Regions from separate parts of the Mesorhizobium onobrychidis genome, predicted to be linked through region 1. Evidence: predicted binding sites of a transcription regulator. Region 1 holds the regulator's gene; each other region holds the start of a gene.
The links. The regulator PhoB, encoded in region 1, activates phosphate uptake and scavenging genes when phosphate is short. The targets are predictions, from matches to a motif close to TGTCATNNANCTGTCAT.

Region 1 (7,375 bases):
CGACGGGGCTGAGCTCGGATTCACGCGCCCGATCGGCAGCGGTATCGGCGGCCGGCGTGTTGGAAGTCGTGTCGGTCATGATGTCCTCCCACCGGGTTGCCGTCTGCCGCGGATGCCGGAAGCAGCTTAGAAGTTTTCCGCGAGAAGCGGAAAAACAGTTCTTTTTGAAAAAACGCCGCGGCGTGAAGCCGCGGCGTTTCAGGCTTCTTGCGAAGGTCGGATCAGTTGCAGACCGGGACAGTGCCCGCCGCCGCCACGCCGGCGCAGACCTCTTCCTTCTTGATCCAGCCGGCGTCGATGACGACGTTGAGATTGTCCTTGGTGATGGCAATCGGCGTCAGGAACAGCGACTTGACGACATTGCCGCCCGGCGTGGTGAAGTCCTTGACGCCCGCAATGTCGGCCATCGGCTTGCCGTCGGCAAGCTGCGAGGCGATCTCGGCAGCGCTCTTGCCAAGCTCGCGCGCGTCCTTCCATACCGAGACGGTCTGTGTGCCGAGCGCGATGCGGTTCAGCGCGGCATGGTCGCCGTCCTGGCCGGACACCGGGACGGATCCGGCCAAGCCTTGCGCCGTCAGCGCCGCGACAACGCCACCGGCGGTGCCGTCATTGGCGGCAACCACCGCGTCGACCTTGTTGTCGTTGGCGGTCAGGAACTGTTCCATGTTCTTCTGGGCGTTGGCGGGAAGCCAGCCGTCCGTATAGGCCTCGCCGACATTCTTGATCTTGCCGCTGTCGATCGCATCCTTGAGCACTTCCATCGAGCCGGCGAACAGGAAATCGGCATTCGGATCGGCGCCCGAGCCCTTGATGAAGACGTAATTGCCTTCCGGCGCCACCTTGAACACTTCACGGGCCTGCATGCGGCCGACTTCCTGGTTGTCGAAGGTCAGATAGAACACGTCCTTGTTCTCGATCAGCCGGTCATAGCCGACGACCGGAATGCCTTCGTCCAGCGCTTTCTGCACCGCCGGCCCAATGGCCGAGGCATCCTGCGCAAGGATGATCAGCGCGTTGGCGCCCTGCGAGATCAGGCTCTCGACATCGGTCAGCTGCTTGCCGGGATTGGACTGTGCATCGGCGGAAATATACTTGTCGCCGGCGGCCTCGATCGCCGTCCTCATGGCGGCTTCGTCGGTCTTCCAACGCTCTTCCTGGAAGTTCGACCACGAAACGCCAATGACCTTGTCCTTGGCCTGCGCGGCCGATGCGAGCGTCAGCGACATGGCTACCCCCGCCAGAATGGCGGCTGCGAATCTCTTCATGATTTTCCTCCCTGCGCCGCGTACGGCGCGCCCACACTGGCCCGAAGGCCGGCACAAGAGGCCCTATTTTTTCGAGCCCCGAAAAAATACTGGTCCAACGCCGAAGCGCTGTCAACATCAATTCTGATGGATTTTGATGCTCCTGCCGAATTTTTTCGAGCCTCGGAATAAACAATGACAGGGCCTTCTGCTTCTGCCAGTATTTGTCTGATATTACCGACGGCTTCCGATTCATGAGCGGCCGCGGCAATAGGGAGGAAGCAAAAGAATGTCGGTTGGAATTCGTCATGACGATTTGCGCCGGCGCAACCGGGCGATGGTGATTTCGGCCATACGGCGCGCAGGCCAGCCGTCGCGGACCGAGATCGCCGCGACCACCGGCCTCAGCCATTCGACCATATCGGCGATCTCTTCCGACCTGATCCAAGAAGGCATCCTAACCGAGAGCAAGGCCAGCGAGACCACTTCGCTGAAACGCGGCCGGCCGCAGGTCGGGCTCAGCCTCAATCCGGAAGCCGCTGCGGTGTTGGCCGTCGTGTTGTCGCTGAATTTCCTGTCGGTCGCCGTCATCGATTATGCCGGACAGGTGGTCGCCGAGGAACAGCGCCGGCTGGACACGCTGACCATGTCGCGCGACGAGCTGATCGACGAATGTGTCGCCATTGTCCGGCGCCGGCTCGAAGACCCCGACCTCGATGTCCAAAGCGTCGCCCGCATCGCGCTGGCGATCCAGGGGATCACCGATTCCCATGCGCGCGCCATGTTGTGGTCGCCGATCACGCCGCAGACGAACATCGCCTTCGCCGACATTCTGGAACGCGAGTTCGGCATTCCGGCCATCATGGAGAACGACTGCAACATGATGGCCGTGGCGCTGCGCTGGCGCGACCCGGATCGTTACCGCGACGATTTCATCGCCATCCTGCTCTCGCACGGCATCGGTATGGGGCTGGTGCTGAAAGGCGAACTGTTCACCGGCACCCATTCCTCGGGCGGCGAATTCGGCCACATGATCCATCGGCCGGGCGGCGCGCTCTGTCGCTGCGGGCGGCGCGGCTGCGTCGAGGCCTATGCCGGCAACTATGCTATCTGGCGCAACGCAAGGCAATTGAGCGAGAACGCCGAGCCGGTCGCCGACGTCAGCGACGCCGAGATGCGGGCACTGGCGGCCCGGGCGCGCGAGACGGACGGACCGGAACGCGAAGCCTACCGCAAGGCCGGCGAAGCGCTCGGCTTCGGGCTCGGCAGCCTGTTCGCGCTGATCGATCCGGCGCCGGTCGCCATGGTCGGCGCCAGCGCTGCCGCCTTCGACCTGATCGAGCCGGCCCTGCGCGAGGCCATAGCCCAGACCGCCGGCGGCCAGCATTCGGGTTCGATTTCCTTCGACACCGAGCCAAACGAGCTGCCGCTGATCCGCGAAGGCTGCGCGATGCGGGCGCTGAGCTTCGTCGACCAGGAGATTTTCGCGCCGGGCGCGCAAGGAAGGTCCGGCACGATCAGGAAGGACGTGGCCTGAGTCCGAAAGGCAAGGAACAAAGGCGGATTGCGACTTGGGGATGTCTTGAGATTCAGGTCAGTCCGCGCCGGGCTCGAAGACGGGCGCGAAGCGACCGGACTGGGCGGGTTCCGAAAACCGGAACGGAGCGTACTTTGGGTACGTGAGTACCGGAAGCGCAGGAAATCGCCATTCGCAGGCCGGCATCACCCGAATATCAGCACATCCCTAGTCTTCCCTGATCGCATAGCCCGCGCCGCGGATGGTGCGGATGACATCGGGCATGCGACCATTGTTGACCGCCTTGCGCAACCGTCCGACATGGACGTCCACCGTGCGCTCGTCGATGTAGATCGTCTCGCCCCAGACATTGTCGAGCAACTGGCTGCGCGAGAAGACCCGACCCGGGTGCCGCATCATGAATTCGAGCAGCCGGAATTCGGTCGGCCCGAGCCGGATCTCGCTCTTCTTGCGATAGACCCTGTGCGATTCGCGATCGAGCACGATGTCGCCGACCTTAAGCACGCTGGACAGCACTTCGGGCTTGGCGCGGCGCAGCAGCGCCTTGACCCTGGCCATGAATTCCGGCGTCGAGAACGGCTTGACCAGATAGTCGTCGGCTCCGGTGGAAAGGCCGCGCACCCGGTCGCTCTCCTCACCGCGCGCGGTAAGCATGATGATCGGCAGCCGCTCAGTTTCGGGACGCACCCGAAGGCGCCTGCAAAGTTCGATGCCGGAAACCGCCGGCACCATCCAGTCGAGCACCAGGAGATCGGGCACGTTTTCCTGCAGCCGGATTTCGGCCTCGTCGCCGCGCGTCACCACCTCGACCTGATAACCTTCGGATTCCAGATTGTAACGGAGGAGGACGCCCAGCGGCTCTTCATCCTCCACCACCATGATGCGCGGCGCGATCATCGGCCGGTCACTCCTGTCATGTCGCCGGCGCCGACATCGTCGTTTCGTCTAGCTTCGGGCGATCCGCCGGCAATTGCTGCCCGGTCACGACAAAGTAGGCGTTTTCGGCGATGTTGGTGACATGATCGCCGATACGCTCGAGATTCTTGGCGCAGAACAGAAGATGCGTGCAGGCGGTGATGTTGCGCGGATCCTCCATCATGTAGGTCAGGAGTTCGCGAAAAACCGCCGTGTATTTCACGTCGATCTTCTGGTCGTCGGCGCGCAGTTCTTTCAACGCGCCGGCATTACGCGACACATAGTGCTCGACCACGCCGCGAAGCTGCACAAGAACGAGATCCGCCATCGCGTCGATACCGTGCGAGAGATTACGCGGCGTGGCGCTCTGCCCGACTGCGCTGACCCGCTTGGCTATGTTCTTGGCCAGGTCGCCGATGCGCTCGAGATCGCCGGCCATGCGGATTGCGCCAACCACTGCGCGCAGATCTTGCGCCATCGGCTGCCGCTTGGCGATCAGCGTGATCGCACTATCGTCGAGTTCGCGCTGCCGGGCATCCATGATGGCGTCGTCCGAGACGACGCGCTGCGCCATCGCATTGTCTGATGCAAGCAACGCGCGGATCGAGGCTGCGACCATCGCGGCGGCGAGCTCGTCCATATCGCGGATCAGCCTGTCGATGTGCTCCAGTTCCTCGTCGAAAGACGCGACGGTGTGTTCACCCATGATACTGTCCTCGTGTTCGAAATTCGCCGCCGGACCGCTCAGCCGAACCGGCCGGTGATGTAGTCCTGGGTGCGCTTGTCGTCGGGGTTGGTGAACATCTTGTCGGTCGCGCCCTCCTCGACCAGATAGCCGAGATGGAACATCGCCGTGCGTTGCGACACGCGCGCTGCCTGCTGCATCGAATGAGTGACGATGACGATCGTGTAGTTCTGGCGCAGTTCGTCAATCAGTTCCTCGACGCGGGCGGTGGCGATCGGATCGAGCGCCGAACAGGGCTCGTCCATCAGGATCACTTCCGGCGACACGGCGATGGCGCGCGCGATGCACAGGCGCTGCTGCTGTCCGCCGGAGAGACCGGTGCCCGACTCGAGCAGGCGATCCTTGACCTCGTTGAACAGACCGGCGTTCTTCAGGCTCGATTCAACGATGCCGTCCAACTCGGCCTTGCTCCTGGCGAGGCCGTGAATGCGCGGACCGTAAGCGACGTTTTCATAGATCGACTTGGGAAACGGGTTCGGCTTCTGGAATACCATGCCGACGCGAGCTCGCAGCTCGACGACATCGATTTTCGGGTCGTAGACATCCTCGCCGTCGAGTGTGATCTTGCCGCTCACTCGCGCGATATCGATGGTGTCGTTCATTCGGTTCAGGCAACGCAGGAAGGTCGACTTGCCACAGCCCGATGGGCCGATCAACGCCGTCACCTGGTTCTCGCGGACATCGAGATCCACGTCGAACAGAGCTCGCTTCTCGCCGTAATGAACAGAGACCTTGTCGCCCTTCATCTTGATCGAAGGGGCGTTGGTTCCGCTACTCAGTTTCTGTTCGACGCCGGCTTCCGTCATGATGTTCATATCCTCTACTCCTTACCAGCGCCGCTCGAAGCGCCTGCGCAGTATCACCGCGATGGCATTCATGATGACCAAAAACAGCAGCAAAATCAAAATCGCCGCCGAAGTCTTCTGCTGGAACCCGGCTTCCGGGAAATCGGCCCACATGAATATCTGCACCGGCAGGATCGTCGCGGGATCGGTGAAGCCGCCGGGAATGTCGACGATGAAGGCGACCATGCCGATCATCAGCAGCGGCGCGGTTTCACCCAGCGCATGCGCCATTCCGAGGATGGTGCCGGTCATGATACCCGGCATCGCCAGCGGCAGGACGTGATGGAATACGGTCTGGACCTTGGACGCTCCGATGCCAAGCGCCGCCTCCCGGATCGACGGTGGCACGGCGCGCAACGAAGCGCGCGAGGCGATAATGATGATCGGCAGGGTCATCAGCGCCAGCACCATGCCGCCGACCACCGGGGCTGAGCGCGGCATGCCGAAGAAATTCAGGAATACGGCAAGTCCAAGCAGGCCGAAGACGATCGAAGGCACCGCCGCCAGATTGTTGATATTCACTTCGATGATCGTCGTCAGCCGGTTCTTGGGGGCAAATTCCTCAAGATAGATCGCCGCCGAAACGCCGATCGGGAAGGCGATGGCGAGCGTAACGATCATGGTCAGGAACGATCCGACGACCGCGCCCCAGACACCGGCCAGTTCCGGCTCGCGGCTTGCGCCGGTGAAGAAGAAGATCGAGTTGAACCGGCTTTCGATCAGGCCGGCGCTCTTCAGCGTGTCGAGCCAGACGATCATCTTGTCGGAAATCTTTCGCGATGCTTCCGGCGTGTCGATGACGCGCAGGAATGCCTGGCCGCTCGCTGCGGGCGCCGTGCTGTCCAGCGCCTCGATCACCGTGCCCTTTGCGACCGCCGTCCCGTTGGCCCCAGGCGACAGCGCGGTCAGCTTGACCGTACCGCCATTGAACGCGACCAGCAGCGACGATGCGCCGCTCGTCAGCGTGAGCATACCGTTTTCGCCCTCGGTCGCACCATGGCCACGCGCCAGCGTCAGCATGGCGTCGTCGCCGAAGGTAAGATCGATGTCGCCGCTGGTTTCCGAAGGCGTGACGCTTGTCGAAATCGCTTCGTCCGAACCGACGTCGGCAAGCAACCCCTTGAGATAAAGGTCGGCAAAATCGTCAAGTGGAACCGCATAGTCCACCGTTCCTCCGAGCATCCCCGGATCAGCCGCAATATCTTTGCGCAGGAAGACGCCTGTGCCGGTGGAAATCAGTCCGCGCAGCAGGCGCTTGTCCTGACGGCTCGTCACATCAGGAAATTTTGCCGTAAGCGCTTCCTGAGCGATGGCGTCGTAGTTGGCGGCGTCGAGTTTCGCCGGGTCGACCTTGGCCGCCGAAAGATCGATCGGCAGCGTCAGATAGTTCTGCCGCAGCGCCGGGATCGCCTGCGTGACGATCGTCGACAGGAGCAGCACAAGGAATAAGCCGGCCAACGCGACGGCTGCGGCGCCTAGCCATTTGAACCATGTTTCCGTGCGGTAACGACCCTTCAGCCGCACCTTCGCGGCATCGTCGGTATGAATGCTGACCGGCCGTCCGCCGGCGCCGAATGACGCGATCGCATCAGTCATATTGCTCTCGGTATTTCTGGACGACGCGCAAAGCGACGATGTTGAGGGTAAGCGTGATGCAGAACAGCACCAGGCCGAGTGCGAAGGCTGCAAGCGTCTTGGCGCTATCGAACTCCTGATCGCCCACAAGCAGCGTCACGATCTGCACGGTCACTGTCGTGACCGCTTCGAGCGGGTTGGCCGTGAGGTTTGCCGCCAGCCCCGCCGCCATGACCACGATCATTGTTTCGCCGATTGCGCGGCTGACGGCGAGCAGCATCGCCGAAACGATGCCCGGAAGGGCAGCAGGAAGCACCACCTTGCGGATGGTTTCCGACTTGGTCGCGCCGAGGCCGGCGGAACCGTCTCGCAGGGATTGCGGAACGGCATTGATCACATCATCGGAAAGCGAGGAAACGAAGGGAATGATCATGATACCCATGACCACGCCTGCGGCGAGCGCGGATTCGGACGCGACGCTGAGGCCCAGGCTTTCGCCCATACCGCGGAAGTA
Region 2 (7,375 bases), 280 kb from region 1:
GCATGGGAGTGCCTTCGAGCGTTAGAGAGCGAAGATATCCGATCGGCGGCGATTTGGCACCCCTGCGGCTTGCGGCGAAATTTGCCCTCTGAAGAGGTGTCGGCGCTGCCCCTCATCTGGCTGCCGCCATCTTCTCCCCGTGAACGGGGAGAAGGGCGCCGTCATCGACGGTTCCGCCAATTACCAGCGTTGCAAAAAAATGAACGCCGAGGGTGCGGTCAGCGGTCTTCTCCCCGTTCACGGGGAGAAGGTGCCGGCAGGCGGATGAGGGGCAGCGCCGACCTCCTTCAATGAGGCAAAACCGACCGGGATCAGCCCTCTTCGGGGACCGAGCCGATCAAACCCTTGGCCGCTTCGACATCACTGTCAACGACTTGCACATGGATCAGGCCGAGCCTGCTGTCGGGCATATGAGTCGCGAGTGCATAGATCCCATACGCCTTGAGCATCGACACGCAAACTTCGGCCTCGGGTCGATTGTCATATATGACGGCCGTAACGAGTTTGCCGCTCATTGCGCGGTTATTGCCCTTACGCCGCGCCAACCACTTTCGCCGACTTCTCAAAACGCTTGCGCTCGTTCGGGTCGAGATAGAGCTTGCGCAGGCGTATGGTTTTCGGCGTCACCTCGACCAGCTCGTCGTCCTGGATCCAGGCCAGCGCGCGTTCCAGTGTCATGCGGATCGGCGGCGTCAGCTTCACTGCCTCATCCTTGCCGGCGGCGCGGATGTTGGTCAGCTTCTTGCCCTTCAGCACGTTCACTTCAAGGTCGTTGTCGCGTGAATGGATGCCGATGATCATGCCCTGATAGACCTTGACGCCCGGATCGATGACCATCGGGCCGCGGTCTTCCAGGTTCCACATGGCATAGGCGACCGATTCACCCTGTTCATTGGAGATCAGCACGCCGTTGGTGCGGCCCGGCAGCTCACCCTTGTAAGATTCGTAGGCATGGAACAGCCGGTTCATGACAGCGGTGCCGCGCGTGTCGGTCAGCAGTTCCGACTGGTAGCCGATCAGGCCGCGCGTCGGCGCGTGGAAGACGATGCGCTGGCGGTTGCCGCCTGACGGGCGCAATTCGACCATCTCGGCCTTGCGCTCCGACATCTTCTGCACGACGACGCCGGCATGCTCCTCGTCGACGTCGATAACGACTTCCTCGACCGGCTCCAGCAATTCGCCGTTGTCGCCCTGCTGCATAACGACGCGCGGACGCGACACGGCGATCTCAAAACCTTCGCGGCGCATCGTCTCGATCAGAACGGCAAGCTGCAATTCGCCGCGGCCGGAGACGAAGAACGAGTCCTTGTCCGGCGATTCCTCGATCTTCAGCGCGACATTGCCTTCGGCCTCGCGCAGCAGGCGGTCGCGAATGACGCGGCTGGTCACCTTGTCGCCCTCAGTGCCGGCCAGCGGGCTATCGTTGACGAGGAACGACATCGTCACGGTCGGCGGATCGATCGGCTGCGCGTGCAGCGGCTCGGTCACCGACGGGTCGCAGAACGTGTCGGCGACGGTGCCCTTCGACAGGCCGGCAATGGCGACGATGTCGCCCGCCTGCGCCTCGTCGATCGGCTGGCGCTCCAGCCCGCGGAAAGCCAGGATCTTCGAGATGCGGCCGGTTTCGACCTGGGTGCCGTCATGATGCAGCACCTTGACCGCCTGGTTGGATTTCAGCGTGCCGGATTCGATGCGGCCGGTGATGATGCGGCCGAGGAACGGATTGGCTTCCAGAATGGTGCCGATCATCCGGAACGGGCCGGGATGGACGGTCGGCGCCGGCACATGCTTGATAACGAGGTCGAACAGCGGCGCCAGACCCTGGTCCTTCGGACCTTCGGGGTTTTCCGAGACCCAGCCGTCGCGGCCCGAGCCGTAAAGGATCGGGAAGTCGAGCTGGTCGTCGGTCGCGTCGAGCGCTGCAAACAGGTCGAACACTTCGTTGACCACCTCGACGTGGCGGGCGTCCGGCCGGTCGATCTTGTTGATGACGACGATCGGCTTCAATCCGACCTTGAGCGCCTTGCCGACGACGAATTTGGTCTGTGGCATCGGCCCTTCGGCGGCGTCGACCAGCACGATGGCTGAATCCACCATCGACAGGATGCGCTCGACTTCACCGCCGAAATCGGCGTGGCCGGGGGTGTCGACGATGTTGATGCGGGTGTCCTTCCAATCGACCGAGGTCGCCTTGGCCAGGATGGTGATGCCGCGTTCCTTTTCGAGGTCGTTCGAATCCATGGCGCGTTCGGCGACGCGCTGGTTGTCGCGGAACGAGCCGGACTGTTTCAGGAGTTGGTCGACGAGGGTGGTTTTTCCATGGTCGACGTGCGCGATGATCGCGATATTACGAATTTTCATGTTGTGGTCTCGGGAGCGTTGCAGGCAGCAGGCCAAAAGGCGCTGCCTCTTTCGGTTGGGCGGCTCATACAGGGTTTTTCGCAATTGCGAAAGAGGAGGCGCGCCACCAAATACATGGTCACCAAATCTTAAGCGTCTTGGTGTGAAATGGAATTATTAACCAAAGCGGAACCTTTCGCGGTCGGGACAGTTCAAATTTCATGAGCAATACGGGCACCAGATACCGGCCAATCCTCGCATGGGCGGCCCTCGCCGTTGTCCTTGCGGCGGGCGCGGCACAGTCGGCCGCGACCCTCAAGGAAGCGCCCCCTGCCCTGCCGTCCGACACGCGTTCGGCGGAGCAGTTGTTTGCCGATGCGCCGGATGGCGTCGACCCAGTCGTGACCGGGCCGGTTAGCGCCGCCTTCAAGCAGAGGCAGGAGGCTGCCAACTGCGACAGTGCTATTTGGCCGCAAATTCCAACCGTTTGCTATCCGGACTGACGACCGCCGACGGCGGTCGTCATCCCGAGATACCGTTCCGCTGCGATCCTTCACGCCCCCTCTGCCCTGCCGGGCATCTCCCCCACGAAGGGGGAGATCGGTCGTAGCCGCCGCTTTCGCCAACCTTCAACGTTGCAGGCGCGAGCGGAGCGCCCAAGCTGCCAATCACCCCCCGTGTGGGGGAGATGCCAAGTTTTGGCAAAGAGGGCAGGACAGAGGGGGGCGCTGTCCCGCCTGCGTTTTGGCCATTATTGAAGCCAACTTCCTCACGCCGAGTGCACCGGATCGAGCGTGACCTTGTAGAGTTCATTGTCGTCGCGATCCATCAGCCGCACCGTCATCTGTTCAGTGGCGCCGTCGAGATCGACGAGGCCGAAGAACTGCAGGCCGGCCGACGGTGGCAGATTCTGCCCCTGCTCGGCGGTTGGCGCCTTGATGAATTTCAGCTCCGGGCCGAAGGTCATGTCGAAATCATTGGGTCCATACGTGCCGGCATGGAGCGGACCCGAAACAAATTCCCAGAACGGATTGAAGTCCTGGAACTGCGCCTTATCAGGATTGTAGTAGTGCGCCGCCGTGTAGTGCACATCGGCGGTAAGCCAGACGGTGTTGGTGATGCCGGCATTCTTTATATAGCGAAGGAGGTCGGCAATTTCCAGCTCGCGGCCCTTGGCCGGACCATTGTCGCCATTGCTGATGGCCTCGGCGCCGGCCTTCTTGGGGGCGTCGTTCCAGACAACGAGACCGAGCGGCATGTCGGCGGCGATGATTTTCCAGGTCGCGTTGGAGTTTGCCAGTTCGCGCTTCAGCCACTTCGTCTGCTGTTCGCCGAGGATGCGCGATTGCGGGGTCACCGTATCCTGCATGCCAGGACCATTGGAGCCGCGATAGGAACGCATGTCGAGGAAGAACACGTCGAGCAGCGGCCCGTAGGCGATCTTGCGATAGACGCGCCCGGGTTCCGACGGCTCGTAGCGGATCGTCGTCATCTCATGGAAGGCGCGTGCCGCGCGTGCCGCCAGCACATGGATGTTTTTTTCCGAGTAGCGGTCGTCGGCGCTCAGGTCCTTCGAATCCGACCAGTTGTTCACCACCTCGTGGTCGTCCCACTGGTAGAAGGTCGGGCAGATGGCGTTGAGCCCCAGCACATGTCCGTCCATCAAATTGTACTTCCACTGGCCGCGGTACTCGTCCAGCGTCTCGGCAACCTTGCGCTTTTCGTCGATGAGGACGTTGTTCTTCCACTTGCCGCCACCGGGAAGGTCGACCTCGTCCTTCATCGCGCCGTCGGCATAGATGGTGTCGCCGGAATGCAGGAAGAAGTCGGGCGTATGCTTGCCGATCGTGGCATAGGTCTTCATGCCGGTGTCGTCGATGCCCCAGCCCTGGCCGGCGGTATCGCCCGACCAAGCGAAACGAATGTCGCGCTTCGAGGCCGGCGCCGTGCGGAAGCGGCCGACGATCGGCTCGGAGACGGCGTTGATGTCGGCGAGATCGGCCGCGATCATGCGGTAGAAGATGTCCTGGTCGGAGGCGAGGTCGGTGAGCAGCCGCTTTACCGTGTAATCGCTGGCCGGCGAGGTATCGAGCGGCGCAAGACGGACGGCGTTGGCGAAATTCTCCGTCGACGACACTTCGAACATGACACGCGAAGGGCGGTCGGTGCGAGTCCACACCACGCCGCTGGTTGCGTCGACATCACCCGACTGAATGCCATGGGTGAAGGCGGGCCGCTGATTGGCGCGGGAATAATAGGGAAGCGCTAGGCCCGATACGCCGACGAGGCCGGCGGCGCTCGCCGACGTGACAAAAGCGCGCCGCGTCATCGAAATCTTGTTCATGGCTGTCTCCTAGATGGCGTTGAACGTCGCCGCCAAGGTCCAACCTCAATGTTTCACGCACATCTCGAAACCATGAAGGTTTCATTACAATCGACAGGCAGGCGGATCTTCCTTCTCCCCTTGTGGGAGAAGGTGGATTGGCGCGCAGCGCCAAGACGGTTGAGGGGTGTTGGACGGAGTGCTGTCATTGCCAAGCTGGAACACACTCATCCGACCGAGCTTCGCTCGGCCACCTTCTCCCACAAGGGGAGAAGGAAGAGACGCACCGTCGCGCCCTCAAGCCGCCTGAGGTTCCGGCTCGAAGGCCGGACGGCTGGTGTTGATCAACAGCGAGATGCAGGCCGCGGCTATTGCCGTCATGCCGGCGATGAGGAAGGCGAGTTCGTAATTGCCCTGCAATTCACGCATGGTGCCGCCGAAGAAAGCGGCGGCCGCCGCACCCACCTGATGGCCGGCGACGATCCAGCCGAAGACGATCGGCCCGCTGCGATCGCCGAACGCCTCGTTCGACAGCCTGAGCGTCGGCGGCACGGTGGCGATCCAGTCCAATCCGTAGAGCACGGCGAAGATGATCAGGCTGGTCGACGAGAAGCCGGAATAAGGCAGATAGATCAGCGACAGGCCGCGGATGCCATAATAGACGCCGAGCAGCTTGCGCGGGTCGAAACGGTCGGTGAGCCAGCCCGACAGCGTCGTGCCGATCAGGTCGAAGATGCCCATCAGCGACAGCAGGCCGGCGGCTTGCACTTGACCGATACCCATGTCGCCGCAAAACGCGATCAGGTGCGTGCCGACCAGTCCGTTGGTGGTGAAGCCGCAGATGAAGAAGGTGGCGAACAGATACCAGAACACGCGGGTGCCGGCGGCACGGCGCAGCGTGCTGAGCGTATGGGTGAGGAAATTGCCCTGCGAGGCCGGTGGAACCGGCGGCACGTCGTCGGCGTCCGCACCGTAGCGCACCATGCCGATCGAGGCCGGACGCTCCGGCACCAGCAGCCAGACCAGCGGCACCAGGCAGGCGGTGGCGACCGCAATGGCGATGGCGACCGGCTTCCAGCCGCCCGACTGGGCGAGCGCGGCGAGCAGTGGCAGGAATACCAGCAGGCCGGTGGCGGCGGAGGCCGACATCAGGCCCATCACCAGGCCGCGATTGGTCTTGAACCAGCGATTGACGATGGTGGCACCAAGCACCGTGGCGACCGCGCCGGAACCGACGCCGGAGAATACGCCCCAGGTGAGAAGCAGGTGCCACGGCTCGGTCATCAACAGGCTGAGCGCCGTCGAACCCGACATCAGCACCAGCGACGCCAGCAGCGTGCGGCGCAGCCCGATCCGTTCCATCAGTGCCGCGGCAAACGGCCCGGTCAAGCCATAGAGGAAGATGCCGATGGCCGCGGCGAGCGAGACGACATCGCGCCGCCAGCCGAAACTCTCCTCCAGCGGCAGCATTATGACGGCGGGCGCCGACCGGAGGCCCGCCGCGATCAGCAGACAGAGGAAAATGACGGCGACCACGACAAAAGCGTAGCGCTGGCCAAACGGACGGGATTGAGCTATCATGTTACTGACCGGTACGTTGCAATTGCACCGAGGTATACGTACCGATCGGTAACATTGTCAAGCAGGCAACGGCTCGTCCTAGATGAAAAGCATTGAACCAACGATCAAAGCGGGTGAAGTGGCACCGCCGCGTGCCGGCGAAAAAATCCTTCGCGTTGCCCGCGACCTGTTCTACCGGCAAGGCATCAGGGCGATTGGCGTCGATGAGATCGTGCGGCGCGCCGGCGTCACCAAGCCCAGCCTCTATCGTAGCTTTCCGTCCAAGGACGAATTGGCGGCGTCCTATCTCCGGCAATACGACCTCGAGTTCTGGGCCTGCTTCGACGAGGCGGTGGCTGCCCATCCCGGCGATCCGCGCGCGCAGATCGCCGCCTTCCTGACCCGCATCGGCAAGCGCACGCAAAGACCCGACTATCGCGGCTGCGGTATGACCAATGCGGCCGTCGAATATCCCGAGCACGGCCACCCGGCCCGCGTGGTGAGTGAGGTCAACAAGCAGGAATTGCGACGACGCCTGCGCGCCATGGCGGCGGCAATGGGTGCCGGCGACGCCGATACGCTGGGCGACGGGCTGCTGCTTCTGATCGAGGGCGCCTATATCAGCGGCCAGCTGTTCGGTGCCGGCGGACCGGCGAAGTCTGTGGCCCGGAACGCCGACCTGCTGATCGAAGCGAGCTTGAAGAAATAGCGTTTAACGATACCGTGCGGCAGCCCCGAAACGGAGTTGTTCGCGATGCGTCGCCTTTTGATGATCCCGCTTGCCCTTGCCGGCCTCTGCCAGGCTGCCCAGGCCGGCGACATTTCCAGCGCCTACACCGATCTCGACAGGAAGAAGGACTGCGTGACCTACGCGCAGGCGGAAGAAGGCGAAGGCGACTGGGCCAGTCTCGCCTGTTCGGGCTATCGCGGCTACCCGGTACTGATCTCCTACGACGATGCCCGGGAATCGCTGTTCTACGGTTTTCCGCCCAGCGACATGACCGCGGTCTGGGAAAGTTTTGTCGGGCTCAATTCGGCTGCACCCAACTCGAGTGGCGCATTGAGACGAACGGCGATCTGGCCATTCCTTTCGCGGTCATCCATCGTCGCTCGATCAGCAATCCCGAGGGGGAGAACAAACCAACCGACGTG
Region 3 (7,375 bases), 1.4 Mb from region 1:
GCCCGCGCCACCGCATCCGGCATGGCGGCGGTCACAGCGGCGTTGCTGTGCAGCGCCAAGGCCGGCGACCACATAGTGGCGGCGCGCGCGCTGTTCGGCTCCTGCCGCTGGGTGGTCGAAACGCTGGCGCCGAAATACGGCATCGAGGCGACGCTGGTCGATGGCACCGAAATCGCCAATTGGGAAAAGGCGGTCAGGCCCAACACAAAGCTGTTCTTCCTTGAAAGCCCGACCAATCCGACGCTGGAAGTCGTCGACATCGCAGCCGTCGCCTCGCTTGCCAATTCGATCGGCGCGCGGCTGATCGTCGACAACGTCTTTGCCACGCCCTTACAGCAGAAGCCGTTGCAACTCGGCGCCCACATCGTCGTCTATTCGGCGACCAAGCACATCGACGGCCAGGGGCGCTGCCTCGGCGGCGTCATCCTGTCGGACAAGAAGTGGATCGACGAGAACCTGCACGACTATTTCCGCCACACCGGTCCCAGCCTGTCGCCGTTCAATGCCTGGACGCTGCTGAAGGGCCTGGAAACGCTGCCGCTGCGCGTGCGCCAGCAGACGGAAAGTGCCGGCCGGATCGCGGACTTCCTCGCCGAGCAGCCGGAGATCGCCCGCGTCATCTATCCCGGCCGCGCCGATCACCCGCAAGCGGCGGTCGTCAAGAAGCAGATGTCGGGCGGCTCGACGCTGATCTGCCTCGACGTCAAGGGCGGCAAACAGGCGGCTTTCGCCTTCCAGAACACGCTCGATATCGTGCTGATCTCTAACAATCTCGGCGATGCAAAGAGCCTGATCACCCACCCGGCGACGACGACGCACAAGAATCTGAGCGATGAGGCGCGTGCCGAACTCGGCATCGGGCCAGGCACGCTCAGGCTGTCCGTCGGCCTGGAGGACACAGACGACCTGCTCGAAGACATCGAGCAGGCACTGAAAGCCGCCAGATAGGGATACGCGCCGAACGGCTTCGCTCGAATTGTCAAAAGCAGGCGCGGTCAGGCGCCCGACGGGGTCTCTTCCAATTCCGCAACGGCGCTGGTGTGGATGGTCATCGTGTTGCCGCGCCAGTCGACGGCACCGCTGAGCCAGCCGCGCACCCAGATGGCGGGAAGCATCACGTCCCGCGCAACCATCGCCGGGATCATGCGCAGCGACAGGTGCCAGCCCTTGGCCGAGGCGAGAGCGCATTCCGGGAGATAGGCGACTACCAGCACGGCGACGGCGGTTGCCGACAGGCTGAAGCCGGCGCCGGCCGCAGCAATCAGCGCAAGCGCCAGCGGAACCGCCGCGCCGACCAATATTTCTGGCGCGAAGAACAGGGGGAAGGTGACCCGGCGCAGGCGTGCCCAGCGGGCCTGGCGCGACCAGATTTCGCCAAACGTGCGCAAACCGAGCGGCTGCTCGAAGGGCGAGGCGACGAGATTGACGCGCAGTCCAAGCCCGTTGACCAGCTTGGTCGCGGCGGCATCCTCGGCGATCTCAGCGGCAAGCGCACGGATGCCGCCATTGGCGTCGAGCATGAGCTTGTTCCACAACATGCTCTTGCCCTGGGCGAAACCGAGGCCGAGCGCCTCGCCGGTATATTGCCAGCGCGCCTGCAGCGTGTTGAGGAAAGCGCATTCGACCTCCGCCCAGAACCCGTCCGGCCGCGAGCCGATCGGCGTCGAGCAGACAAGGCCAGTGTCCGGCCGCCATGCCGCCATCAGATGCTGGACATAGTCCCTCGACATCAGGACGTTGGAATCGGCAAGGATGACCCAGCGGTGTCGCGCTGCCTCCCAGCCCTTCACGCAATTGTTGAGTTTCGGATTGCCGCTGATGCGGTCGTCGCCGACGAGCAGCCGGGCCGGCACGGCCGGAAAGCGGGCGATCGCGTCGGTGATCGGCCCGACCACCGGGTCGTCGGCATGGGCGACGCAGAAGATGAGTTCATAGCGCGGCCAGTCGAGAGAGAAGGCGCGCTCGAGCGTTTCCTCGGCAAACGGTTCGACGCCGCGCGACGGCACGACGATCGACACCGGCTGCGCCTTGCCCGCTGGCGGTGTGATCCTGCCAGGCCGCTTCAGCTTCAACGAAGCGAGCAGGATGCTGGCGAGATTGACAAGAAGCAGAGCTGTGGAAAGCAAGGCGGCGGTGACTGTCAATTCCATCGATATCTGGTCACTCCAGAAAAAACCGCCCGCATGAAAGCCGTTTCAACAGTTCGACAGAATGCTGAGTCGCCCGGCCCTGCACACCATCATTGTCATGTGTCACTTAAATGACATTGTTCTTCGGCACCTGCGCGCAAAGGAGGCGGGCAGCGACGGGAAGCACCCCGTTGACCAAGCTGCGGAGAGCGTCGAAAGTTCCGTCTACATATTGTGGAGTAGTCTATGTACAGCGCCGTCACGCGCAACATCGAAGTACAGGTCAGGCCGTTCTATCTGGAAGATCGCTCCGACCCGTCGGAGAACCGCTATGTCTGGGGCTACCAGGTGACCATCGACAACCAGTCGGATGAATTCGTGCAGCTTCTGTCACGCTATTGGCACATCACCGACGGCACCGGCCGGGTTGAGGAAGTGCGCGGCGCCGGCGTTGTCGGCGACCAGCCCGAACTCAACCCCGGCGACAGTTATCAATACACGTCTGGGTGCCCGCTCTCAACGCCATCCGGCATCATGGTCGGCCACTACACGATGCGCAACAAGCGGGGCGAGACGTTCGATGTCGCCATCCCCGCCTTTTCGCTCGACCTGCCGGGCACGCGGCGCACCGTCAATTGACGCTCACTTGAGTTCCTCGCCCTCGCGAAGCGGGGGAGAGGTGGCCCCACTCCGTCGGGCGAGGAACCCAAGTTCTGCGAAGGCACCGCACTCGGTATTTGGCGATTCCTACTTCCATTGGAAGAATGCCAGCGGGCAGATAGGCAGCACTGACGCTCGTTATTGCGCGGCGGCAAACTCCGCCGGGTCGAAGTCATATTGTTTCGAGCAGAATTCGCAGGCGACGTGAATGCCGCCATCCTCGGTGCTGTCCCTGATCTCGTCGGCGGAGAAGCCTCCGAGAATGCCGCGGATCTTCTCCCTGGAGCATGAGCACTGGTCGGCAACCGGTACGCCGCCGAAGACGCGCACGCCGTGCTCGTGGAACAGCCGGTAAAGCAGCCGCTCGGCGCCGATCGTCGGGTCGATCAGTTCCGTCGGCTCAATGGTGCCAAGCAACGCCAGCAGTTCCTGCCAGGAATTGTCGGCCGGATCGTGGATCTCCTGGCGCGGATCGCCGTCGCCGCCCGGAAGATCGGGCACGCGCATGCGGTCCGGCGATTGAGGCAGGAACTGCGCCAGGATGCCACCGGCACGCCATTGCTCGCGGGCGCCGCCGACGCCGGGCGTCAACAGCTTGGCCACCGTGAGCCTGAGATCGGTCGGGATCTGTTCCGACTGCCGAAAATAGGTGCGCGCGGCCTGCTCCAGCGTCTCGCCTTCGAGCTGGACGATGCCCTGATAGCGCTGCGTGTGGGCGCCCTGGTCGATCGTCAGCGCCAGGACACCGCTGCCGAGCAGCGTCTGCTGCGAAGTCTCACCGGCAGACGTCAGAGCCTCCAGCCGGTCGGCGTCGAAGCGCGCGTAGGCGCGTAGCGCATGCGGCGTGGAAAAATCCGCCACCAGCATATCGACCGGTCCGTCCGTGCGGGTCTGCAGGATGAACTTGCCTTCGAACTTGAGCGAGGTGCCGAGCAGCACCGTCAGCACGCAGGCTTCCGCCAGCAGGCGAGCGACCGGCTCGGGATAGTCATGACGGCTGAGGATCGCGTCGAGCATCAGCCCGAGCTGGACGGTGCGGCCACGCACGTCGAGCGGGCCGACCTCGAAGGGCACGACATGATCGTCGCCAGCGTAGCCGAATTCGCCGAGTTTGGGTTGTTGTTCAGCCAATTGATGAGTTTCCAACATGACAAAGCTCCAGGGCGCGGCCATGCCGCCCTCCGGGGCGCATGCGTCGAAACGCGCTCGATTTGCGTGATGCGCCTGAGATAGGCACCACGCAGTGCCGGATCAAGGTGGCCCGGATCAAGCGCCCAGACACCAGGCCAAAACCGCCTTCTGGGCGTGGAGCCGGTTCTCGGCCTCGTCGAACACTACCGAATGCGGCCCGTCGATGACTTCGTCGGTGACCTCCTCGCCGCGATGCGCCGGCAGGCAGTGCATGAACAATGCGTCCGGCTTTGCCTTCGCCATCAGCGCCGCATTGACCTGGTAGGGGGAGAAGACATTGTGGCCGCGAGCACGGTGCTCCTGGCCCATCGACACCCAGCAGTCGGTGACGACGCAGTCGGCCTCGTGGACCGCCTCCTCGGGCGAGCGGGTGAAGTGCAACTTGCCGCCATGCGCCGTCGACCAATCGACATGCTTCTGCGCCGGCTCGCTGCCTTCCGGCACGGCGACGTTGAGGTTGAAGCGGAACCGCGCCGAGGCCTCCAGCAGGGAATGCAGCACGTTGTTGCCGTCGCCAGTCCAGGCGATTGTCTTGCCGGCGACCGGACCGCGATGCTCCTCGAAGGTCATGATGTCGGCCATCAGTTGGCAGGGGTGGGTATCGTCGGTCAGCCCGTTGATGACGGGAACGGTGGCGTTCTCGGTCAGCTCCAGCAGCCGGTCATGCGATGTGGTTCGGATCATGATCGCATCGACATAGCGTGACAGCACCTTGGCCGTGTCGGCGATGGTTTCGGAGCGGCCGAGCTGCATCTCGGTGCCGGTCAGCATGATGGTCTCGCCGCCGAGCTGGCGCATGCCGACGTCGAAGGACACGCGCGTGCGCGTCGACGGTTTGTCGAAGATCATCGCCAGCACTTTGCCTTCGAGCGGTTTTGTCCGCTCGCCAGCCTTGAGCCTTGCCTTTCGCACCACGGCATCGTCCAGCATGAAGCGCAGATCGCCCTCGGAAACGGCGGAAAGATCAGTGAAATGGCGAAGGCTCATTTGGGGTCTTTCGACTGTTACTTCGCGGCAGCCGCGGCGATGGCATCGGCCAGGCCCCGGGCGCCGGCACGGATGCGGTCGAGCGCCTCATGGATCTCGGCGTCGGTGACGGTGAGCGGCGGCAGCAGGCGAAGAACGTTGTCGCCGGCCGGAACCGCAAGCAGATGCTGGTCGCGCAACGCCATGTTCACCTTGGTGTTGGGTGCGGCGCATTTCAGGCCGAGCATCAGGCCTGTGCCCCTGATGTCTTCGATGATGTCAGGAAACTCGTCGGCGACGCCCGCCAGCCCCTGCTTCAGCAGCAACGCCTTGCGCTGGACATCCTCCAGGAAGCCGTCTTCCAGCACCACGTCGAGCACGGCGTTGCCGACCGCCATCGCCAGCGGATTGCCGCCGAAAGTCGTGCCGTGCACGCCGGCGGTCATGCCGACGGCCGCCTCGTCGGTGGCGAGACAGGCGCCCATCGGGAAGCCGCCGCCGATGCCCTTGGCAACCGCCATTATGTCGGGCGTGACGCCAGCCCATTCATGCGCGAACAGTTTTCCGGTGCGGCCGATGCCGCACTGGACCTCATCGAAGATCAGGAGCAGGCCATGCTGTTCGCAGAGCTGCCTCAGCCGCTTCAGCGACTGCGTCGGCACCGGGCGGATGCCACCCTCGCCCTGCACCGGCTCGATCAGTATCGCGGCGGTCTCGGGCGTGATCGCCTTTTCGGCGGCGTCGATGTCGTCGAAGCCGACCTGGTCGAAACCTTCGACCTTGGGTCCGAAGCCTTCCAGGTATTTATACTGGCCGCCGGCGGCGATGGTCGCCAGCGTGCGGCCATGAAAGGCGCCTTCGAAGCTGATAATGCGAAAGCGCTCGGGATGGCCCTTGACGAAGTGGTAGCGCCGCGCCGTCTTGATGGCGCATTCCAGCGCCTCGGCGCCGGAATTGGTGAAGAACACCTTGTCGGCGAAGGTGGCGTCGACCAGCCGCTCGCCCAGACGGCTCTGCCCCGGAATCTCGTAGAGGTTCGAGACATGCCAGACCTTGGCCGCCTGCTCGGTGAGTGCCGAGACCAGATGCGGATGGCTATGGCCCAGCGAATTCACGGCGACGCCGCCGCCAAAATCGAGATATCGCTCGCCCTTGTCGGTGACCAGCCAAGTGCCTTCCCCATGGTCGAAGGCCAGGGGTGCGCGGGTAAAGGTCTCGAAAAGCGCCGAACCGCTCATTATATGCGTCTCCGGAACCGGAAAATCAAAAAGCCGCCAAAGCGGCGGCCTTTGCGGCTTATCGTGTTTTTCGGCCATGAAGTCAACGAAAACGTCGCGCAAGGACGCGCGGCAAGCTCTCCAGCGAGACGCCGGCTCATCAGCGACCGGGCAAGTTGGGGAAAACCGAAAAAACCGATTCGTGTTGGCCCTCAGACTCTTGTCACCGAGTCAGCGCATAAGGTAATTGTAGTCGAGAAATAACTAGATTTCGTGCGGCGGACCTAATCACCCGATATATGTGGTGTCTGCCCGGCGGAAGCCGGATCGTGGAAGGATTCCGATCGCCGCACATTTCAGCAGGAGCGCGGTCTCATGAATTGGACTGACGAGCGGGTCGAACTTCTTAGAAAATTGTGGTCGGAGGGACTGAGCGCCAGCCAGATCGCCGCACAGCTCGGGGGCGTCAGCCGCAATGCCGTCATCGGCAAGGTGCATCGGCTGAAACTGTCGGGCCGCGGACGCTCGACCGCCACGCCGGCACGCCAGAAGAAGAGCGTGCAAGGATCGAGCGTCCAGAAATCGGTGTCGCGGGCGGCAAGCACCGCGCGGCATATCACCACGTCGATCGGCGCGACCGCGCTGCAGGCGCAATTCGACACCGTACCGGTGGCGCGTCATTACGTCCGTCCGGTCGAGAACGTCGTCGTGCCGATCTCGCGGCATCTGCAACTCGTCGAGTTGACCGAGCGGACATGCAAATGGCCGAATGGCGATCCGCTTTCGGAAGAGTTCCATTTCTGCGGCAACGACGCGGCCGAAACCGGACCCTATTGCAAGTACCACGCTCGCATTGCGTTTCAGCCCGCTTCGGAGCGGCGGCGCAGTCGCTGAATAGCGAATAGCCTTTGCGAAAGGCGCAAGGTCGTTTCTTGCCCTATTCGCCATTCGCTTCCTTCACAGCCAGCCGCTCTTGCGGAAGCGCCAGTAGAGAACCGAGCAGACCAAAATAATCGCTCCCAGAACGACCGGGTAGCCATATTCCATCCTAAGTTCCGGCATGTCGTTGAAGTTCATGCCGTAGATGCCTGCGAGCGCTGTCGGCACCGCCAGGATTGCAGCCCATGAGGCGAGCTTCTTGGTGATCGCCGTTTCCTGGCTCTGGCCAACCAGGAGGCTCGCCTCGAAGGCAAATGCGAGCACCTCCCGCAA
Region 4 (7,375 bases), 3.5 Mb from region 1:
CGCGAGGATCGAAAAGATCGCCTCGGCGGCGCCCGCCGCACCCAGGAGATGGCCTATCGACGATTTGGTCGACGACATCGATATTTTCGACGCGGCGTTGCCTACCAGCCGCTCGACGGCGCCGAGCTCGATCGTGTCGGCCATGGTCGAGGTGCCGTGCGCGTTGATGTAGTCGACGTCTGCGGGCGTCAGCTTGGCCCGGTTCAGCGCCGCAACCATGCAGCGGAAGGCGCCGTCGCCATCTTCGGCCGGCGCGGTGATGTGATAGGCATCGCCGGTCAGGCCGTAACCGGTGACCTCGGCATAGATCTTGGCGCCGCGTGCCTTGGCGTGTTCCAGTTCCTCCAGAATGACGACGCCGGCGCCCTCGCCCATGACGAAGCCGTCGCGGTCGCGGTCATAGGGACGCGAGGCCGTTTCCGGAGCGTCGTTGCGGTCGGTGGACAGCGCACGGCAGGCTGCGAAACCGGCGATCGACAGCCGCGTCACCGGCGCCTCGGTGCCGCCCGCGACCATCACGTCGGCATCGCCCCACATGATCAGTCGAGCGGCATCGCCGATGGCATGCGCGCCGGTGGAGCATGCGGTGACGACGGCGTGGTTGGGGCCTTTCAGCCCATGCCGGATCGAAACCTGGCCGGAGACGAGATTGATGATCTGGCCGGGGATGAAGAACGGGCTGATGCGGCGCGGACCGCGCTCCTTCAGGATCATCGCGTTCTCGGCGATGCCTTCGATGCCGCCGATGCCGGAGCCGATCAGCACGCCGGTGGCGCACTGCTCCTCATGCGACTTCGGCGCCCACCCGGAATCCTTCAGCGCCTCGTCGGCGGCCGCGATCCCGTACAGGATGAAGTCGCCGATTTTGCGCAGTTCCTTCGGCTCGAGAACGGCCTCGGGATTGAAGGTGGCGTTCTCACCATTGCCGCGGGGAATGACGTGGGCGACCTTGCAGGCAAGATCCTCCACCTCGAACTCGGTGATGCGCTTGGCTGCGCTGCGGCCGGTAAGAAGCTCCTTCCAGCCATGCTCGAAGCCTACGCCGAAGGGCGAAAGCAGCCCAAGGCCCGTGACGACGACACGCCTCATCGCAGGTCCTCCTCGGTGATGACTGCAAATAGCGTCAGGCAGAAGCCTTATCGATGTACTTCACCGCATCGCCAACAGTCAGGATGGTTTCGGCCGCATCGTCCGGGATCTCGACGCCGAATTCTTCTTCGAACGCCATGACGAGTTCGACCGTGTCGAGACTGTCCGCGCCCAGATCATCGATGAAGCTCGCCTGCTCCGTCACCTTGTCGGCATCGACGCCAAGGTGCTCGATAACGATCTTCTTGACGCGCTCTGCGGTGTCACTCATTTGGGCATCCTCGTCTTTTGTTTGTCTGTCTTCGTTAGCGGGCAGAATGCCGCTAATCAAGCTGAAAGATGGTCCTGTCGGAAACGCAACGGCACCGGACCGGTTTTTGCCCGAACCGCCGGGTTGCGGGCCGCATTACACGAAAATCGGCCCGGGTCCAAGGCGAAAAGGGGTGTTTTCCCGCAACTGTCAAATCATCGCCATGCCGCCATTCACGTGAATGGTCTGGCCGGTGACATAGGCAGCTTCGTTGGAAGCGAGATAGGCGACGGCGGAAGCGACTTCGGCGCTGGTGCCCATGCGCCGTGTCGGGATCGCCGCCATGATCGCCTCTTTCTGCTTGTCGTTGAGCTTGTCGGTCATCGCCGATTCGATAAAGCCCGGGGCGACGCAGTTGACGGTGATGTTGCGGGTGGCGATCTCCTGCGCCAGCGACTTGGAAAAGCCGATCATGCCGGCCTTGGAGGCGCAGTAATTGGTCTGGCCGGGATTGCCGGTGACGCCAACCACGGAGGTGATGTTGATGATGCGGCCATGCCGGCGCCGCATCATCGGATGGGTGAGTTCGCGGGTCAGCCGGAACACGGCGGTCAGATTGACTTCGAGCACCGTATCCCAGTCGGCGTCCGCCATGCGTACGAACAGACCGTCCTTGGTGATGCCGGCATTGTTGACGAGAATGTCGACGCCTTCGAGATCGGCCTCGACCTTCTGGCCGAGCGCCTTGACCTCGTCGCGATTGGAAAGGTTCGCCGGGAACAGCTTGACCCGGTCGCCGAGTTCGGCCGCCAGCGTCTCCAGCTTTTCGACGCGGGTGCCGTGCAGGCCGACGACGGCGCCCTGCGCATGCAGCACCCTGGCGATCGCCTCGCCGATGCCTCCCGATGCGCCTGTGACGAGGGCCTTGCGGCCGGTCAATTCGAACATGTCTTGTCTCCTGATCTAAGAGAGAACACCCTACACGGGTGGGGCCAAATCTTGGCGGTTATGCGAGCGCCGCCAGCGCCGCGTCGACATCCGCCGGCGTGCCGACGGCGCCGGTGGCCATATCGCGGTTGATGCGCCGCGCCAGTCCCGACAGCACCTTGCCGGCGCCCACTTCGTAAAGCGTCGCAATGCCATTCGCGTCGAACCATTCCACCGTTTCGCGCCAGCGCACGCGGCCGGTCACCTGTTCGACCAGGCGGCGGGCGATTGCGTCCGGATCGCTGGACGGAGTGACCGACACATTGGAGACCACGGGCACGAACGGCGCGTTCTTCGTGACTTCGGCCAATGCCTCGCGCATGACCTCGGCCGCCGGTGCCATCAGCGCCGAATGGAAGGGCGCCGAGACCTGCAGCATCAGCGCCCGCTTGGCGCCCTTTTCCATGCACAGTCTCGCCGCCAGCTCGACCGCCGCCCTGGCGCCGGAGATCACCAGTTGGCCACCGCCATTGTCGTTGGCGATCTGGCAAACTGAATCTTTGGCTGAACCTTTGGCCGCTTCAGCGCAGGCGGCTTCGACATCGGCCTGTTCCAGCCCGATGATCGCCGCCATGGCGCCTTCACCGGCCGGCACAGCCGCCTGCATGGCATTGCCGCGGATACGCAAGAGCCGGGCCGCATCGGCGACCGAAACGAAACCGGCGGCGGCAAGTGCCGAATATTCGCCAAGCGAATGGCCGGCGACATAGGCGACCTTGTCCTTCAGCGAGAAGCCGCGCGATTCCAGTGCCCGGATCGCGGCGAGCGATACCGCCATCAGCGCCGGCTGGGCATTGGCGGTCAGCGTCAGCGTCTCTTCCGGCCCTTCCCAGATCAGCTTCGACAGGTTTTCGCCGAGCGCGTCGTCGACCTCTTCGAAGATCTTCCGCGATTCCGGAAAGGCGTCGGCGAGGTCCTTGCCCATGCCGACAGCTTGGCTGCCCTGTCCCGGAAAGGTGAATGCAACGGCCATGTGTGGCTCCCAAGCGGCTGATTTTTCCTGCCTGTGACGCAAGGCGGGCGGGCAAGTCAAGTCCGCCATCGGCCCGACCCGGGCCACTCCGGCTCGGTATTGCTGGCCGAGTACCTGTTCCAAAAGGCTTTTTGTCGATCACTCATGATGAAAATCGCTCACGATTCGTTTGCTGGCTCTTCTTATTTCAGCCACAGGCGCTAGCTTTTCGTGACATATCGATGACAGCTCAATGACGCTTTTGTGTATGGTCGGGGGAATTGTAAGGTGGCAAGGACTAGGAAGGGCGCTGGCAAAGCCGCGCCACAGTTTCTGGAAGGCGATCCGGCCACCGGCTATCTGCCGGGCCGGAAATGGCCTGTTATCCGTTATGGCCTCGTCAGCCTTCTCGCTGCCGCCATCCTGGTTTTTGCGATCGAACTGATCGTGCGCGGCGACTTTGCCGGTACCGTCGCCTTCTTCCTGCAGCCCTTCAAGCCGGGCTGGACCACCATCATCATCTTCGCGCTGATCCTGATCGGCCTCGATGCCGTGCTCGGCCGCAGCCACCAGAGCCTGATGATCGTCGCGCCGCTGACCCTGGCGCTGGCCTTCGTCGGCCATCAGAAATCGCTTTATCTCGGCGATCCGCTCTATCCGACCGATTTCCTCTATTCACGCCAGATCGTGGCGCTGATGCCGCTTCTGGTGCGCGAACGCCCGGGAACCGCCCTCGCCTTGGCGGTCGGCATCGTCGGTGGGCTGTCGCTGCTCGTTTATGGCTGGCGGCTGTGGCGCCGCCGCGTGCCGGCGCTCAGCCGCAAGGGGCGCCTTGCCCGGCTGACGCTGACCGTGCCACTGCTCGCCTTCTTCGTCTCGATCATGGACTATGCAACCTTCTCGTGGACGCGTGACCGGCTGCAGATCATCCCGATCATGTGGGACCAGAAGGAAAACTACGCCTCCAACGGTTTTGCGCTCGCCTTCGCGCTCAACGTGCCGATGGCCCATGTCTCGGCGCCTGCCGGCTATTCCGACAAGTCGATCGCAGCAATCGACAGGCCTGATGTGACGGCCTCGGTACCGGCCGAGAAGCCCGACATCATCATCGTCATGAGCGAATCCTTCTGGGACCCGACCGAGCTGCCCGGCGTCACCATCACGCCCGATCCGATTCCCAATGTGCGGGCGCTGCGCTCGGGCTATATGTTCTCACCCGAATTCGGCGGTATGACCGCCAATGTCGAATTCGAGGCGCTGACCGGCTTTTCCAACGCCTTCCTGCCGGCCGGCAGCATCCCCTACCAGCAATATGTCCGCGCGCCGGTGCCGTCGATGGCGACGTTCCTGAAGAGCCAGGGCTATGAGACGCGCGCTATCCATCCCGGCACGAGTTGGTTCTGGAACCGTACGCCGGTCTATGCGGATTTCGGCTTCGACGCCTTCAAGTCGGAAGAAAATATGCCATATCTCGAAAAGCGCGGTCCGCTGGCCTCGGACGCGGCGATGACCGACGAGATCATCCGCGAGGCCGACTCCACTGACGATCCGTTTTTCTTCTTCGCCGTCAGCCTGCAAAACCACGGCCCTTACGAGCCGAATCGCTATTACAATCCGACCCACAAGGTGCAGGCGCCGACCAGCCAGTGGGCAAAGGATTCGCTGCTGAGCTTCACAGAGGGTGCATCCGACGCCGACAAGGGCCTTGAGCGCCTTGTCGAATGGGCGAAGAACCGCCAGCGGCCGACAGTCATCGCCTTCTTCGGCGACCATCTGCCGCCGCTCGGACCGGTCTATGTCGAGACCGGCTTCCTCAAGGACAATGTCGCGCCGCGCAAAGAACCGCCTGACCAGATGCTGCTGCATCACCAGACGCCGCTGATCGTATGGTCGAACCGCACAGGGCCGGCCGAGGAAATGGGCGCGGTAAGCCCCGTCTTCCTGCCCTACCACATCCTGACCACGGCCGGGATCAGCCATCCCTACTACACCGGCTTCCTCGGCCAGATGCGCGAGCGCTACAGCGTCGTCGACCGCAATTTGTTGATGACGCCGGCGGGCGAGGCCACGCCGGACTGGGCGCGCAAGAAGAAAATCGACCCGGCCATTCGCGATTTCCGTCTGCTGCAATACGACATGATGTTCGGCAAGCGCCGTGCAGCGCCCGATTTCTTCCCGGAAACGGTGAAGAAGCTCGTTCCGCATACAAGCTGAAGATGCCGCGACATGTCGCCCTTGCGGCGGCGGATTTTCGGCTCGCCCTTGCCTTGCGGCCAAATTCCTGTATAGACGCCCGCAATCTGCCGGTCCTTGCTGGGGGCTGAACGGAGGGCCGGAGGTTTTTTCGAAAACCTTCGTGTGGAGCCAGAAGCGCTTCCGCCTCCCGTGTCTCCGCTCTCGACCGTCTCGTCATGCTCCTTTCTTCCCCGCCCCTAGGGATCGGCGGGTCAGAGAAGTTGCAGAGGCTTTTGCCGCCGGGAACCGGGAGAGAAACGAAGAAAGGCAATAGAACAATATGGCTCTTTACGAACATGTGTTTCTTGCCCGGCAGGACCTCTCGCAGCAGCAGGTCGATGCGCTTGTCGAACAGTACAAGGGCGTCATCTCCGCGAATGGCGGGTCCGTCGGCCGGGTCGAGAACTGGGGACTGAAGTCCCTCACCTACCGGGTCAACAAGAACCGGAAGGCATACTACACGCTGATGGACATCACCTGCCCGCCGGCCGCACTCAACGAGATGGAGCGCCAGATGGGCCTGTCCGAGGATGTGCTGCGTTTCCTCACCATCAAGGTCGATGCGCATGAGGAAGGCCCGTCGGCGATGATGCAGAAGCGCGAAGAGCGCTCGGAACGCGGCGGCTTCGGCGACCGTGACCGCGGCCCGCGCTCGTTCGGCGACCGCGATCGCGGCGACCGTGGCGATCGCCCGCCGCGCAGCTTCGGTGGCGACGCCGGTGCAGACCGTGGTCCGCGCCGTCCGCGCGAAGGTGTTGAAGGGGGTGCAGAATAATGGTCGACATCAACCAGATCCCGACCCGGCGCCCGTTCCACCGCCGCCGCAAGACCTGCCCGTTCTCCGGCGCCAACGCGCCCAAGATCGACTACAAGGACGTACGTCTTCTGCAGCGCTACATTTCCGAGCGCGGCAAGATCGTGCCGTCGCGCATCACCGCCGTCAGCCAGAAGAAGCAGCGCGAACTCGCCAAGGCGATCAAACGCGCCCGCTTCCTCGGCCTGCTGCCCTACGTGGTTCGCTAGCACTCTTTCAGCGGGCGGTTCGCCGCCCGCTTTTCCCACGGCGACGGGCGCCGCAGGGTTGCCATCAAATCCCGGGTTGAGGTGAAGACCTCTAACTGCCGCGACAGGCAGGACAGCGACATAGGCGGCGACGCCCTCAGCTTCCTGACCTGTTCCAAACAATTCGGCGTCGATGCCAGCGATTTGGCGCCCAAACGAAGGAACAAAACCATGGACGTCATTCTTCTCGAGCGCGTTTCCCGCCTCGGTCAGATGGGCGATACCGTCAAGGTCAAGGATGGATTCGCCCGCAACTTCCTGCTGCCGCAGGGCAAGGCGCTGCGCGCCAACGAAGCCAACAAGAAGAAATTCGAAGGCCAGCGCGCCCAGCTCGAAGCCCGCAACCTCGAGCGCAAGTCCGAGGCCATGCAGATTTCGGAAAAGCTCGACGGCAAGAGCTTCATCGCCGTGCGTTCGGCCGGCGAAACCGGCCAGCTCTACGGCTCGGTGTCGACCCGCGACATCGCCGAGTTGCTGACGGCGGAAGGTTTCTCGGTCAACCGCAACCAGATCCTGCTCAACCAGCCGATCAAGACCATCGGCCTTACCAATGTGGCGATCGCGCTGCATCCGGAAGTCGAGGTCACCATCACGCTAAACATCGCCCGCACGGCCGACGAAGCCGAGCGCCAGGCCAAGGGCGAGACGCTGACCACCGCCGAAGCCATCTATGGCGAAGACATCAACGACAATGCGCGCCCGGATAACTTCTTCGACCCCAACGTCGAGTTCGAAGGCGGCGAAGACAACGGCTAATTGGATACGACCAAGCGTCAGAGCGGCGCTCTAAACAATTTCGT

Region 2: IHQ72_RS05280 (alkaline phosphatase D family protein) is a predicted target of PhoB. The motif match lies at 4,757-4,773, and genes of this name have one in related genera.
Region 3: IHQ72_RS35705 (ceramide glucosyltransferase) is a predicted target of PhoB. The motif match lies at 2,250-2,266, and genes of this name have one in related genera.
Region 4: IHQ72_RS26050 (LTA synthase family protein) is a predicted target of PhoB. The motif match lies at 3,521-3,537, and genes of this name have one in related genera.

The regions. Positions count from the first base shown of each region.
Region 1 is NZ_CP062229.1:1,375,021-1,382,395, reverse strand. It holds gene IHQ72_RS06735 (sugar ABC transporter permease) at 1-79, opposite strand, end outside; gene xylF (D-xylose ABC transporter substrate-binding protein) at 222-1,265, opposite strand; gene IHQ72_RS06725 (ROK family protein) at 1,534-2,781, shown strand; gene phoB (phosphate regulon transcriptional regulator PhoB) at 2,989-3,678, opposite strand; gene phoU (phosphate signaling complex protein PhoU) at 3,695-4,402, opposite strand; gene pstB (phosphate ABC transporter ATP-binding protein PstB) at 4,441-5,256, opposite strand; gene pstA (phosphate ABC transporter permease PstA) at 5,269-6,882, opposite strand; gene pstC (phosphate ABC transporter permease subunit PstC) at 6,875-7,375, opposite strand, start outside.
Region 2 is NZ_CP062229.1:1,094,917-1,102,291, reverse strand. It holds gene IHQ72_RS05300 (LysE family translocator) at 1-4, opposite strand, end outside; gene IHQ72_RS05295 (hypothetical protein) at 312-515, opposite strand; gene typA (translational GTPase TypA) at 532-2,361, opposite strand; gene IHQ72_RS05285 (hypothetical protein) at 2,562-2,843, shown strand; gene IHQ72_RS05280 (alkaline phosphatase D family protein) at 3,110-4,684, opposite strand; gene IHQ72_RS05275 (MFS transporter) at 4,961-6,244, opposite strand; gene IHQ72_RS05270 (TetR/AcrR family transcriptional regulator) at 6,327-6,932, shown strand; partial or broken gene IHQ72_RS05265 (hypothetical protein) at 6,978-7,375, shown strand, end outside.
Region 3 is NZ_CP062229.1:7,258,264-7,265,638, forward strand. It holds gene IHQ72_RS35700 (O-succinylhomoserine sulfhydrylase) at 1-948, shown strand, start outside; gene IHQ72_RS35705 (ceramide glucosyltransferase) at 996-2,150, opposite strand; gene apaG (Co2+/Mg2+ efflux facilitator ApaG/CorD) at 2,376-2,768, shown strand; gene IHQ72_RS35715 (Hsp33 family molecular chaperone) at 2,928-3,962, opposite strand; gene argF (ornithine carbamoyltransferase) at 4,056-4,967, opposite strand; gene IHQ72_RS35725 (aspartate aminotransferase family protein) at 4,985-6,184, opposite strand; gene IHQ72_RS35730 (GcrA family cell cycle regulator) at 6,539-7,057, shown strand; gene IHQ72_RS35735 (magnesium and cobalt transport protein CorA) at 7,121-7,375, opposite strand, start outside.
Region 4 is NZ_CP062229.1:5,221,319-5,228,693, forward strand. It holds gene fabF (beta-ketoacyl-ACP synthase II) at 1-1,089, opposite strand, end outside; gene IHQ72_RS26035 (acyl carrier protein) at 1,124-1,360, opposite strand; gene fabG (3-oxoacyl-[acyl-carrier-protein] reductase) at 1,550-2,287, opposite strand; gene fabD (ACP S-malonyltransferase) at 2,346-3,299, opposite strand; gene IHQ72_RS26050 (LTA synthase family protein) at 3,567-5,492, shown strand; gene rpsF (30S ribosomal protein S6) at 5,794-6,288, shown strand; gene rpsR (30S ribosomal protein S18) at 6,288-6,536, shown strand; gene rplI (50S ribosomal protein L9) at 6,747-7,331, shown strand.